One region of the Vibrio sp. V30_P3S12P165 genome, then DNA from elsewhere that is predicted to be linked to it. Evidence: predicted binding sites of a transcription regulator. Region 1 holds the regulator's gene; the other holds the start of a gene.

Region 1 (8,209 bases):
GCCATACACGTTTTTTTTCCAGTGCTCTGTTGTACCGCCCTTCTGAGCAGATTCAGCCGCTTTCGCCATTTCATCGGCGACCATCGAAAGCTGAATCGAGAGCTTTAATTTGGAAAACTCACGATGACGAAGGTAGTAGTCAGTGATCCCCATTGCAAGTGGTGAAAGACGATAGATACTCATTCCTTCTGTCACTTCGCTAGTAAATCGACTGATCAAGCGCTGTTTGACTAATTCATTAATGGCATTATTTGCTCGAAAAGCCGAAGGCTCCCCCGTATCCGTAAATAGTCGAGTTACAATGGCAAAAGCATCATGCAACTCGCCTTCACCAAGCTCTTCATCAAACCGTTCATGGCTCAACACGGCAATGGCAATTAAAAAAGCTAACCGCTCTGCACTGAGGTTCAAGGAGAAATCATGCTGCTTAACCCAACTCACCAATTCATCAATGGGCTGCTCTGCAGCGTTTTGAGTTAATTCACTCATGTTATACCTGTTCTTTTTTCTTAGCCCAAACATGGATATAGCGACCTAATGATAGATAAGGTTCTTGACGGCAATAATGTCGTTCCAGAGCCAAAAGATCTTCATATTGATATTCACCCATATTTTGCATGTTACCAATATAGTCACTAAAACAGCGAATACCGGATTTTCCACAAATTTCAAATCCGGCTTGTTCAATCCACTGATAAACGTCGGTCGGCAATAAACCTTGTTGAGGCTGAAGTTTAAAACGTTTGCGGTGGGGCATTCCCGCTAGAATATGAGGAATATTGCCACACACTGCATTTTTGTACACCAAGCCATGTTGGTTATAAAACATAATCGATGCCATTCCACCCACTCGCACTTGGTTCAACAAATGGTGCAATGCCTGTTGAGGATCTGCCAACCATTCCATGACTGCATGGAACATCACGATGTCGACAGGTGCTGGTAAATGTTTATCGATCGCTTGGACAGGGGTATGTACAAAGCAATACCGTTCAAGTAAACCGTTCTGAATAACCGCCTGTTTTGCCAAATGCAACATTTCAGAAGAAAGATCGCATAGAGTGACATTGTGACCAAATTTCGCTAATCTTTGTGACATCTGTGCCAAACCACCGCCCGCGTCTAAAATGTGCAACGGAGCTTGTGCTTCATCGAAATGGGTAAGTAGACTCATGAGGTCTTGCCAAACAATTACTTGGCGAATCTCACCTTTGTCAGAACCATAAATGTTTTTTGCAAATTTGTGGGCAATATCGTCGAAATTACGGTCTTCTGTCACTGTGGCTTGAGCTATGATAATCAATCGTGCTGCTATTCTGTCATAGGAATGGCAGGAATAAAGAATCTTTCGCTGATTTTACTATCAAGTGCTGTTTTTTCGGACTATTTTGTTTATGTTTGAGCTGAAAAAAATCGTTTCCTCGCTTCTGATGCCTTTGCCAGCACTGCTGATCATTGGTTTTGTCGGTTTAATGTTAATCATGTTTACCGCCAAACGTAAAACAGGCTGTCTTGTGGTGCTCTTTGCATTGAGCGGTCTGTTTTTAATTGCCTTTCAACCCCTTTCTAGCCGCCTCTTAATGCCTTTAGAGCGTCAATACAGCGCGTTTCTGCCCGTCGACGGTTCCGTTGATTATGTGATGGTGCTTGGCAATGGCCATGTTGTGGATGGTACGATTCCACCCACCTCGGAGTTAACTCGAACGGCATTGATGCGCTTAACGGAAGGCATCCGTATTTTACACATGTACCCTGGCGCTAAGCTGATTTTATCAGGCTATGCCGGTGGTACTGAATTTAGCCATGCGAGAATGCTCGCCAAGGTGGCTCTCGCGCTTGGTGTGTCAAAATCTGATATTATTTTACTGGAAACCGCACAAGATACTTGGGAAGAAGCGCGGCAAGCTGCTGCTTTTGTTCAGCATAAAAAACTGGTTCTTGTCACTTCTGCAAGTCATATGGCACGAGCGATGAATGAATTTCACTCTGTTGGACTCACGCCTATCCCTGCTCCGACCAACTACCTAGCCCAAACGAAGGTGAGTCAAGCTTGGGATAAATACATTCCCAAAGCCAAATATCTAGAACAAACAGAGCGCTATTGGTTTGAAACGATGGGACTGATGTGGCAATCAATGCGAGATTGGGTCAGTCAGCATAACAACGCTGAACTCAGTGATACTCAATAACCAATAAACCAGCAAATCAAGATACACGGCTCTTGCTCACAAATTGCTACGTTTACTGACAATTTTGTATGGTTATAATGCATATTTAAGCTAAATTTCATTGCGGGTTGAGTCGTTGCAGTCTAAAATCTTGCTCGCTACTGACAAGATGAATGTAAAAATCAAGCCGCTATTTAACAGCGGTTTTTGTTTTTTTATTACTTTTAGGCTAATTAAAGCCGGTGCCCAAATCATGAAGCGTTATCGTCAAGCAACAGGCAAAATGGCTATTTTTCTCAGCCAGTATCATAAAATCAACATCGCCTATCGCATCATAACGCCGAATGCCCCTATCAGAGGGAAGCCTGGGTATAACTACTGCTGCACTCAATGAAGTGAAAGCCTATGCCGGCTCCAGCAGTCATTGATAGGATAAATTTATGGCTACGATTAAAGACGTTGCACGCTTAGCGGGTGTATCCACAACGACCGTATCTCATGTGATCAACAAAACCCGTTTTGTTGCAGAAACGACACAAGAAAAAGTACTCGAAGCAGTTAAGCAACTGAACTACGCACCAAGCGCGGTGGCAAGGAGCTTAAAATGCAACACAACACGTACAATTGGTATGCTCGTCACGCAATCAACCAATCTTTTCTTTTCTGAAGTGATTGATGGGGTTGAAAGTTATTGCTACCGCCAAGGGTATACATTGATTTTATGTAATACCGGTGGGATTTATGAAAAACAACGTGACTACATTCGCATGTTGGCAGAAAAACGTGTCGATGGCATGTTGGTCATGTGCTCTGACTTAACAGAAGAGTTACTGGAAATGCTCGAAAGCCACCCAGACATTCCTAAAGTCATTATGGATTGGGGGCCAGAAACATCTCAAGCGGATAAGATCATTGATAACTCAGAAGAAGGGGGTTATCTCGCAACGAAGTATCTGATTGAGAAAGGGCATAAAGCTATCGCTTGTCTTAGTGGTCATTTTGTCAAAGCCGCTTGCCAAGAACGGATTACTGGATTTCGTCGTGCCATGGCCGAAGCGAACCTTCCCGTTAATGATGATTGGATTTTAGAAGGTAACTTTGAATGTGATACCGCCGTTTTAGCGGCCGATAAAATTCTCGCCATGGATACTCGCCCAACCGCTGTATTTTGTTTTAATGATACGATGGCACTTGGCTTAATCAGCCGTTTACAACAACGTGGAGTTAGAGTTCCTGACGACATGTCCATTATCGGATACGATAATATTGAACTTGCTGAATATTTTTCGCCACCATTAACTACCATTCACCAGCCCAAACGCCGAGTCGGTAAAAATGCCTTTGAAATACTGCTGGAACGAATTAAAGATAAAGAACACGAACGCCGTACATTTGAAATGCATCCAGAAATTGTTGAACGCGATACGGTACGAGACTTAACCAAAAAATGATGGATAAGCGTAACTAAACCGATTAAAATCACTAAAAATCGAACCAGAGTCACATTTTCAAAAAAATGAAAAGTGACAACGGTTCAGTTTTAATGACTTTATCATCCGTATTCTGAGGTAATACTCGGAATACAGTATGTCACGCACAGGGCAAACCATCTGAAAGGGTGGGACGCAAAGCCTCCGGCCTAAACCCGAATGTGGTAGGTAGCGGGGTTGCCGATGGCTAAACTGCATAGACAGGAAGTTAACTTCTTATTGACATCTTTTAGCAGTTTTTTGCTAGTCTCTCGGACCTGATTTGGTGGCGAATTAGTTAATACACCGAGATTTACAACATGGATAAACCCGTATTAAAAGACTCAATGCGACTTTTTGAGCCACTTGGCCGTATCAAATCGCGTTCAATGTTTGGTGGTTTTGGCATTTTTACTAATGACACGATGTTTGCGTTAGTGGTTAATAACCAACTGCATATACGAGCAAACGATAAATTAGCCGCCAAATTTAAACAACAAGGTTATCAACCCTATGTGTATACAAAAAAAGGGTTCCCCGTTGTGACCAAATATTATGCTTTTCCTGAAACGAGCTGGTCAGATCCGCAATTCATCTTATCTGAGGCACAATCCGCTTTAAAAATTGCTCAACTTGAACGAGACAACCAAGAGCAATCAAAACCAGAACGGCTGAAAGATTTACCAAATTTACGACTAGCCACTGAGCGCATGTTGAAAAAAGCCGGCATCAACTCCGTTGAACAACTGCATCAACAAGGCGCACTAGCTGCTTATCAAGCGATACAACAAAGCCATTCCAGCGAAGTTAGCCTAGAGCTATTGTGGGCATTAGAAGGCGCAATTGAAAGAAAGCACTGGTCAGTCATTCCGCTTTCGCGACGCGAGGAACTTATTAAGCGTTTATCTTAAAAACACTCTCTTCATGCTTTTCAGCACTCAAACAATAATTAGTCCCTCAGCGAGTTGTATACCCAACCAACTTGCGTAGGGCTAATTATTGTCATGGTTTAACCTAAATCACACGATACCCAAATATGTTCTATTCTGTATCCATTGGATAACGCTAAATTTTGCCACTAATTAAATTTTTCCACTATAGTATAGGCCGCTCAATGACCCGAAAAATGCTGGTTGGATTGATACTACTTGCGATAGTGATCTTGCTCACTGTCAATTTACAACAATATCTCAATCTAAGCTCGATCAAACAGCACCACACTCAACTATCTCTATGGATTGATGAACATTTTGCCATCGCAGCTCTGCTCTATTTTGTTTTTTATGTCTTATTAACCGCCTTTTCCGTTCCTGGCGCGGCTGTATTTACTCTTCTTGGTGCGGCCTTATTTGGTTTTTGGATCAGTTTATTTTTAGTGTCTTTTGCCAGTACACTGGGAGCAACGATCGCCTTTTTGATTAGCCGCTATTTGCTCAAAGAATGGGTATACCGCCGCTTCTCTGATAAGTTGATTACACTCAATCATGGAATCAGTCAAGATGGTGCCTTATACCTATTTTCGTTAAGACTGATGCCTATTTTGCCTTTTTTTCTGATTAACTTATTAATGGGGCTCACCTCGATAACGACTTGGCGCTATTACTGGGTCAGCCAATTAGGTATGCTACCTGGAACGGCAGTGTATATTAATGCGGGAACTCAGTTGAGTGAAATAGATCAGCTCTCGGGGATCATATCCCCTTCTGTGTTATTTTCTTTTGTATTACTTGGCCTTTTTCCATTGCTGGCCAAATGGCTAATTAAACGATTACGCTATCAGCGGACAAAGCACCATTAATTGCTTTGCTGGTAAATAAAATCGATAGAGACTTGATTAAACAAACGCGGCTGCTCAACGTTACAGACATGGCCGCAATCAGGAATTTCTACTAATTCACTCTGCTGATGTGCTGCAACCATCTCTCTAACGGGATGAAGAAACATATAATCACACGCCCCCATTACATATAACGTAGGAATCGGTAACGCTCTTTCTTTAAAATAACGCATTAATGGATTCACTTCAGCCGTCAAGGTAAACCAGCGTTTAAACTCTTTTTGACAAAGCTTCTGGGCCTCTCTGACAAATAAGTGTCTAGATTCTTTTTGGCTTGATTGCGGCATGACAACGTATGCAAATAAGCGGTAAAGCCACATATAAGGCATGATATGTTTACTCAAGTGGCCAAGTGTCACCAAGACTTGTGAACGAATATTTAATCGAGTAACCGCTCCGCCGAGTACCATACTCTTGACACGCTCGCCAGCCAACTCTGCCATATTTCTAACAATAATCGTTCCCAGTGACATACCAACAAAGTGAGCGGACTGGATTTTGAGATGATCAAGAACACGCAAAACATCCTGCGTTACAGACTTGAAAGTATAGCGCTGAGCCAATAAATCTTTTAACAATTGATTCGACTTACCGTGCCCACGTAAATCAACCAAGAGCAAATTAAAATGCTGTTTATAGTCTTTTATCTGCTTAAACCAGATAGAAGAGCTTCCTCCTGCACCATGAACAAAAACAACCCAGTCTTTACTGGTTGGATGGGGATAAATTTTATGAAACAACAAACCTTGGGGCATGAACACCACATAAACTCAACTTACTTAGTAGAGAAGATTAGCATAATTTACCTTGTACATTTGCTCAGAGTTGTAAAAAATCATGTATAAAACATGCCGATATTGGCTCACTGACAAAGCACAGAGCGCATCAATCACGACTACGCTCAGCCTCCCTTCATTAGTAATCGAAAATTGCCGAACGATACATCTTTAAGTATTCCTGCGCTGAATCAAGCCAACTAAAGTCTTTCTGCATCGCTCTTAATTGAACCTTTAGCATTTCATCCGGATTTTGCAAATAAAATAACAAGGCTCTTTGCATCGTAATCAACAAGGCTGCCGGCGTTGGATCCTGAAAACCAAACCCTGTTGCTTGCTGAGGGTACTTATCATAGTCTTGAACGGTGTCTTTCAGCCCACCAACCTCTCGAATGATAGGCAGAGTTCCATAAGCCATACTGTATATTTGGTTTAGCCCACACGCTTCAAATTCCGATGGCATAATAAAAAAGTCTGAGCCGGCTTCAACCAAGTGAGCAAGACGATTACTATAAGCTTCAATAAAAACAAATTTGTTAGGATGGGTAGCTGCAATCTTATGTAATTTTTCAGCGATTTGAGATTCTCCCGTCCCTACGATCACCAGCTGCACTTCATTGCGCAAAAACTGATCGAGAATCGGTAGTAAATAATGGAATCCTTTTTGGTGGGTTAATCGACACACCATGCCGAACATAGGTATCGCAACTTGTGGTAATGCTAGCTCTTGCTGGAGCGCTTGCTTACTGCTTGCCTTCCCTGATTTTAAAGCATTCTCTTCTGCATGGTAAGTTTGTGGTAGATAACGATCCGTTGCTGGACTCCACTCAGAGTAATCACACCCATTGATGATTCCATGTAGATCGCGCGCACGGCGAACAAAATCGTCGACCAAACCGTGTGAACCTAATGGTGTTAACAACTCGGAAGCATAGTTAGGACTAACCGCATTAATTTTATCAGCAAAGGCAATTCCTGCTCTTAAAGTACTCACATGATCATGGCCATACTGTAAAAATTCCATTCCCGATAGATTCAATTCAGGGATAATTTCCAACTGATGATAAGAAAAAATACCTTTAAAAATAGCATTATGGACAGTTAATATGGTTTTTATGCCGCTGTAATAACCATCATCACGATAACGCGTTTTTAATAAGAAAGGGATTAATGCCGTGTGCCAATCATTCGCGTGAATAATATCCGGGTGAATGGCTAATTTAGGTAAAATATCTAAACAAGCGGCGGAAAAAAAGCCAAAACGCTCGCCATTATCGACATAGGCATGGTTCTGCTCTGCATATAAGTCTGGTCGATCAAAATATTCTTCACAATCAATCAAATAGACAGGCACCTTGTCGAGTTCAGTCAAACGAACTTGATAACGAGTATGTGGCCAATGCAATAATTCTGTTTCAAGAATAACCGGTAAATTTTGTTTTTCATCAATGGTGCGATAACCAGGTAGCACAATGGCTACCTGATGACCAAGATCCATTAAAGCCTTTGGCAGTGCCTTCGCCACATCGGCTAAGCCGCCACTTTTCACTAGTCCTTCAGCTTCTGAAACAGCGAACCAAATGTTCATTTTCTCATGATTAGAATCCAACTTTTGTCCCTTTTGCTATCACAACAATTCCTTCGTCAGAAACATGGAACCGTTGTCTATCCAGTTCTAAATCTTCACCAATAACGGTACCAGGGGCGATTTCTACATTTTTATCAATGATCGTGCGTTTAATCGTACACCCTGCACCAATTTTAACATCACCTAAAATCACCGATTCACTGATCAACGATCCATGGGCAATGTTGGTTCTGAAGCCAAGTACAGATTTATAGATTGTCGACCCTTGTACATAACTTCCTCCGGAAATTAAGCTATCTGTAATCTCCACTTTTTTCTCATCCATATCAACGAACGTGGCAGGTGGTAATGGAGGATAGTAAGTGTGTAAT
Region 2 (5,190 bases), on a different contig from region 1:
TTCAATTAAAGCTTCAGCAAGCTCTTCAAGATCAAAACGTACTGTATTGAATACCGCAAGAGCTTGTTCTTGGCTATCAATGGCTTGTCCAGTGTATTGAGCTAATTGCCGAATAGAGATCTGACAAACAATAAGCGCTCCCCCCTGTTGAGCGGGAAACTCTATAACTTGAAGCTCTGGATTCCAATCCTGCATATCTGGAAAAAGGATAGATTGATTCATATTTCTCCCACTAAATTTTTCTCAGCTCTCGCAAAACCTGTCTTGTCCCTGGACGAAGTCCTCGCCAAAGCATAAAACTTTCGGCAGCTTGAGCCACCAACATACCTAAACCATCATAAGCATGAACCGCTCCATTCTCTAACCCCCATTGATTGAAAATGGTTAGTCCTTTCCCATACATCATGTCATAGGCCACGCTCGTTGGAGAAAAAATAATGGGGGAAAGATTGGGCAATTCTCCCGCTAAACTGGCCGAAGTAGAGTTGATGATGAGATCAAAGCTGTGGCTGATTTCGTGCATAGCTTGCGCATCAACAGAACCAAATGATGCAAAGTTTGCGGCTAACTGCTCAGCTTTATTGAATGTACGATTGGTAATGGTAATACGCAAGGGGTGTTGATCTAACAGCGGTTTGATTACTCCACGAGCAGCCCCTCCAGCCCCTATTAACAATATGTTAGTATTCTCAAGAATAACCTGATGCTGTAATAAATCTTGAACTAGCCCCTCTCCATCGGTATTGTCACCAATCACTTCACCATCATCGAGCTTTTTTAAGGTATTCACAGCGCCGGCAAGTTGAGCTCGCTCAGTCAACCGATCAGCAAAAAGATAAGCGTCTTCTTTGAAAGGAACGGTCACATTGCACCCTTTTCCACCCTGAGAAAAAAATTGCTCTGCGGCAGCTTGAAAACCATTAATCGGGGCCAGTTTGGCGGTATAACTCATCTTCTGGTTGGTTTGGCGAGCAAACAACGTATGAATAAAAGGAGACTTACTGTGCTCAATAGGGTTACCAAACACCGCATAGTGATCATGATGAAAATCCATATTCTCGCCCACTTCGCTAAATTATCTGTAAAGACCGTACCATTGAGCCTGTCTCATGTCACCATTCTTTCGGGACTAAAAACTCGCAAAGTTTTGCTTCTGCACTACCTTTTTCAGGGTGGTAGTTATATTGCCAGCGCGCTAATGGCGGCATCGACATCAAAATTGACTCAGTCCGACCACCACTCTGCAAACCAAACAGCGTTCCTCGATCAAAAACGAGGTTAAATTCAACATAACGACCACGTCGATAAAGTTGGAATTGTCGTTCTCGCTCGCCATATTGGGTCTGTTTACGTCGCTTAACAATCGGTAAGTAAGCTTGAGTATAACCCTCACCCACTGATTTGATGTAGTCAAAGCAGCGCTCAAATCCCCATTGATTTAAATCATCAAAAAAAAGCCCACCAACCCCTCGCGTTTCTGCTCGATGAGGAAGATAAAAATACTCATCACACCAAGCTTTATGCATCTTATAAACATCAGCACCAAATGGCTCACAAAGTGTTCTCGCTACCTGATGCCATTCCCGACAATCATCTTCAAATGGGTAATAAGGGGTAAGGTCAAAACCACCGCCGAACCACCATATCGGTACTTCTCCCTCTTTTTCTGCGATAAAAAAACGCACATTAGCATGAGAAGTAGGAACGTAAGGATTATGTGGATGCATTACGATCGATACCCCCATCGCCTCAAACTGACGTCCGGCTAATTGAGGTCGGTGTGCGGTTGCTGAAGCGGGCATTTGCTGTCCCGTAACATGAGAAAAATTAACACCACCTTGCTCAAATACCAAGCCATCAGACATTACTCGCGTCCGACCACCGCCCCCTAACCGTTCCTCAGCCTCTCGATACCATTCATCTTCAATAAAAGTCGCTTTTCCATCTACCGCTTCTAATTGCTGACAAATCCTATCTTGGAGGCCAAGTAAAAAATTCTTTACCGCTTGCTTATCAATGGTCGACATTATTTATTCCTTTGCGCGAAACTATCCTTGCCGTAACACTTGCTGAGTTTTTGCATCTCGAATTTCACTTGGTTTATTTCGTCCGCCCGTTTCACCATGTAAAATAGCTATTAATTGAGCGCCGAATTGCTGCACCACTTCATCTGTCGTCATACAGGAAGGGTGACCGGAGAGATTCGCGCTAGTTGATGTGATGGGTTTCCCATAAGCAAGGCATAACTGTTGCACTAAAGGGTGATCCGTAACTCGAACCGCTATTGTGTCAAACCGACCACTCACCCACTTAGAGACTTGCGAACTGGCAGGCATAATCCAAGTCACAGGGCCAGGCCAAGTCGATTTCACCGTCAATAGCTGTTGATGCGTGAGTTGGTTTTCATCAATATATGGCAGAAGTTGCTCATAGGTCGCGGCAATTAAAATTAAGCCTTTATCGATCGAACGCTGCTTTAATTGTAATAGTTTCTCAATCGCTTGTGGGTTATCGGGATCGCAACCGACTCCAAACACGCCTTCCGTTGGGTAAGCAATAACGTCACCTGAGTGTAAGGCATGTAAAATCTGTTCAAAATTATCCAACGTCTATTCCTAAAAGTTTTGGGTATCTATCAGCGTCTAAGTTTACAAATTATTAAACCAAAGCGCTAAAGCAAATTAGTCATAAATAATGTCGATCCATCTCACTCGCAACGCAAACGTTTGCTTGTAAAAAAAACACCTCGTATAATGTGTTCTTGTTTACTCACCTAATTACCACGCTTAAAGGAATTTAAGATGAAAGTCGGCATTATCATGGGTTCAAAATCAGACTGGCCAACCATGCAACTGGCAGCAGAAATGCTTGATCAGTTTGGCATTTCTTATGAAACAAAAGTAGTCTCAGCCCATAGAACACCTCATTTGCTAGCAGATTATGCCTCCAGCGCTAAAGAGCGTGGGCTCAAGGTGATTATCGCTGGTGCAGGAGGGGCCGCTCACTTACCAGGGATGACGGCAGCCTTTACCGCGCTTCCGGTTTTGGGTGTGCCGATTCAATCACGTGCACTTTCAGGGTTAGATTCGCTCTATTCCATTGTCCAAATGCCTAAGGGAGTTGCAGTCGGCACACTGGCGATTGGTGACGCTGGAGCAGCCAATGCAGGCCTATTAGCAGCACAAATTATCGCCACTCACGATAATAGTGTGATGGAAAAGGTCGAAGCCTTCCGTGCAGCACAAACCCAGTCAATACTCGCTAATCCAAATCCAGCTGAGGAATAACTCATGCACGTATTGGTATTAGGCTCTGGGCAGTTAGCTCGAATGATGTCTCTTGCTGGAGCCCCACTGAATATTTCGCTTTCCGCTTTTGATGTTAACAATAACCATATTGTCCATCCATTAACTCAAACAATCACTGGCTACGGTTTATTACCAGCAATTGAACACGCAGATGTTATCACCGCTGAGTTTGAACATATCCCTCATGATGTACTGGCCATTTGTGAGCAAAGTGGTAAATTTTTACCCACCATTGAAGCGATTAAAGCGGGAGGCGATCGCCGCCTAGAGAAAGCCTTACTCGATCAATCTGGTGTACGAAACGCGCCCTATGCGATCATCGAGCACCGCCAAGATTTCGATGCTGCCATTAAACAAATTGGGTTACCAATGGTATTGAAAAGTGCCTTAGGTGGCTACGATGGTAAAGGCCAATGGCGTTTGAAAACTAGTGACGAGATCGAGCGTGTTTGGGCTGAAGTGGCGGAATGTTTAGCCTGCTCCGAACACCAAGCCATTGTCGCCGAACAGTTTATTCCTTTTGATCGTGAAGTCTCTTTAGTTGGCGTTCGCGGACGAGGTGGCGATATTGCGGTTTATCCTCTGGCTGAAAATATCCATGTCGACGGCGTGTTGAGCCTCTCCATCGCAATTAATGCCCCTCAATTACAAACACAAGCCAAAGCAATGTTCCAAGCGGTTGCAGAAAACCTTGGCTATATCGGTGTGTTGGCCTTAGAGTTTTTTGATGTACAAGGCACATTACTGGTCAACGAAATTGCTCCCCGAGTGCATAACTCAGGCCATTGGACTCAGCAAGGTGCCGAAGTCTGTCAGTTTGAGAATCACTTGCGGGCGGTCTGTGGCTTACCCTTGGGGAGCACCAAACTGATTCGAGAAACCGCGATGATTAATATTTTGGGTGAAGATAGCCTACCGAATGAATTAATGGCGATAGAAGGCTGCCACATTCATTGGTATGGCAAAGAAAAGCGCGCTGGAAGAAAAATGGGGCATATCAATGTCAGCGCAGATTATACCGGTGAGCTAGATAGAAAGTTAACACAATTGACGGCGATACTCGATCCGGTTTGTTTCCCTGCACTACAGAAACGAACCGCCTCTCTGTAGCAGTATCACATTTACGACAACAGGCTAACGACACTTATTACGTCGTTAGCCATTTTGTATATGAGCGCACTTCTTATCTGCGCACTGGTATTTAACGCCATTTGCCAACTTTTTTTCCATTAATAATGGAAAACCACACCGCTCACAGACTCCATCAATCGGTGGTTGGTTGATCGCGTACTTACATTTAGGGAACGCATCACAAGCATAGAAGGTTTTACCAAAGCGAGATTTCCGCTCAACTAAATGCCCCTTATCACATTCCGGACAAGTGACTAACGGCTCTGATTTCTGACTCGGTTCATGGCTATCTAATGGCTCGATATGGTGACAGTCTGGGTAATGATTACAACCAATAAACATACCAAATCGCCCCTGCCTAAGCACCAGCTCATGTCCGCATTCAGGGCAAGGAACCCCTAACTCTTTAATAATATGACCATCATTTTGATGAAGGGGTTTTAAATAATCGCATTGTGGGTAATGACTGCAACCTAAAAAGGGGCCATGCTTAGCGCGGCGAAGCTGTAACGCTCCACCGCACAACGGACAAGGCTCATGACTTAACGCCTGCTCATGGGCAGAAAATAAGTTAGGATCAATTTTGTTGCTCATGTCAATTAATGCAAAATACCTTGTTCTTTACTATACAAAAGCTCTTCCATCAGCGTGTAAGCATTCTCATTACCTGGTACATTAAACAACACCATCAGAATAATCCATTTTAGATCATCTAATTCAAACTCATTGGTTTCCAACCCCATGACCCGAT

The links. Region 1 encodes PurR, which represses purine synthesis genes. Its sites were predicted from a motif close to TNANGNAAACGTTTNCNTNA; they were not measured.
Region 2: a site for PurR is predicted at 2,715-2,734, ahead of purE (5-(carboxyamino)imidazole ribonucleotide mutase). Genes of this name have one in related genera too.

Annotation. Positions count from the first base shown of each region.
Region 1 covers NZ_WXWH01000030.1:189,872-198,080, forward strand. Annotated here, with positions in the region: gene mukF (chromosome partition protein MukF) at 1-489, opposite strand, end outside; gene cmoM (tRNA uridine 5-oxyacetic acid(34) methyltransferase CmoM) at 491-1,279, opposite strand; gene elyC (envelope biogenesis factor ElyC) at 1,368-2,189, shown strand; gene purR (HTH-type transcriptional repressor PurR) at 2,609-3,619, shown strand; cyclic di-GMP riboswitch class I at 3,759-3,843, shown strand; gene CAG57_RS06525 (TfoX/Sxy family DNA transformation protein) at 3,958-4,548, shown strand; gene CAG57_RS06530 (TVP38/TMEM64 family protein) at 4,752-5,435, shown strand; gene CAG57_RS06535 (alpha/beta fold hydrolase) at 5,432-6,229, opposite strand; gene glgA (glycogen synthase GlgA) at 6,390-7,838, opposite strand; gene glgC (glucose-1-phosphate adenylyltransferase) at 7,849-8,209, opposite strand, start outside.
Region 2 covers NZ_WXWH01000035.1:867-6,056, forward strand. Annotated here, with positions in the region: gene CAG57_RS07170 (DUF1488 domain-containing protein) at 1-222, opposite strand, end outside; gene aroE (shikimate dehydrogenase) at 233-1,054, opposite strand; gene hemF (oxygen-dependent coproporphyrinogen oxidase) at 1,113-2,027, opposite strand; gene CAG57_RS07185 (L-threonylcarbamoyladenylate synthase) at 2,049-2,606, opposite strand; gene purE (5-(carboxyamino)imidazole ribonucleotide mutase) at 2,802-3,287, shown strand; gene CAG57_RS07195 (5-(carboxyamino)imidazole ribonucleotide synthase) at 3,291-4,418, shown strand; gene CAG57_RS07200 (DNA topoisomerase family protein) at 4,464-5,033, opposite strand; gene CAG57_RS07205 (DUF494 family protein) at 5,039-5,190, opposite strand, start outside.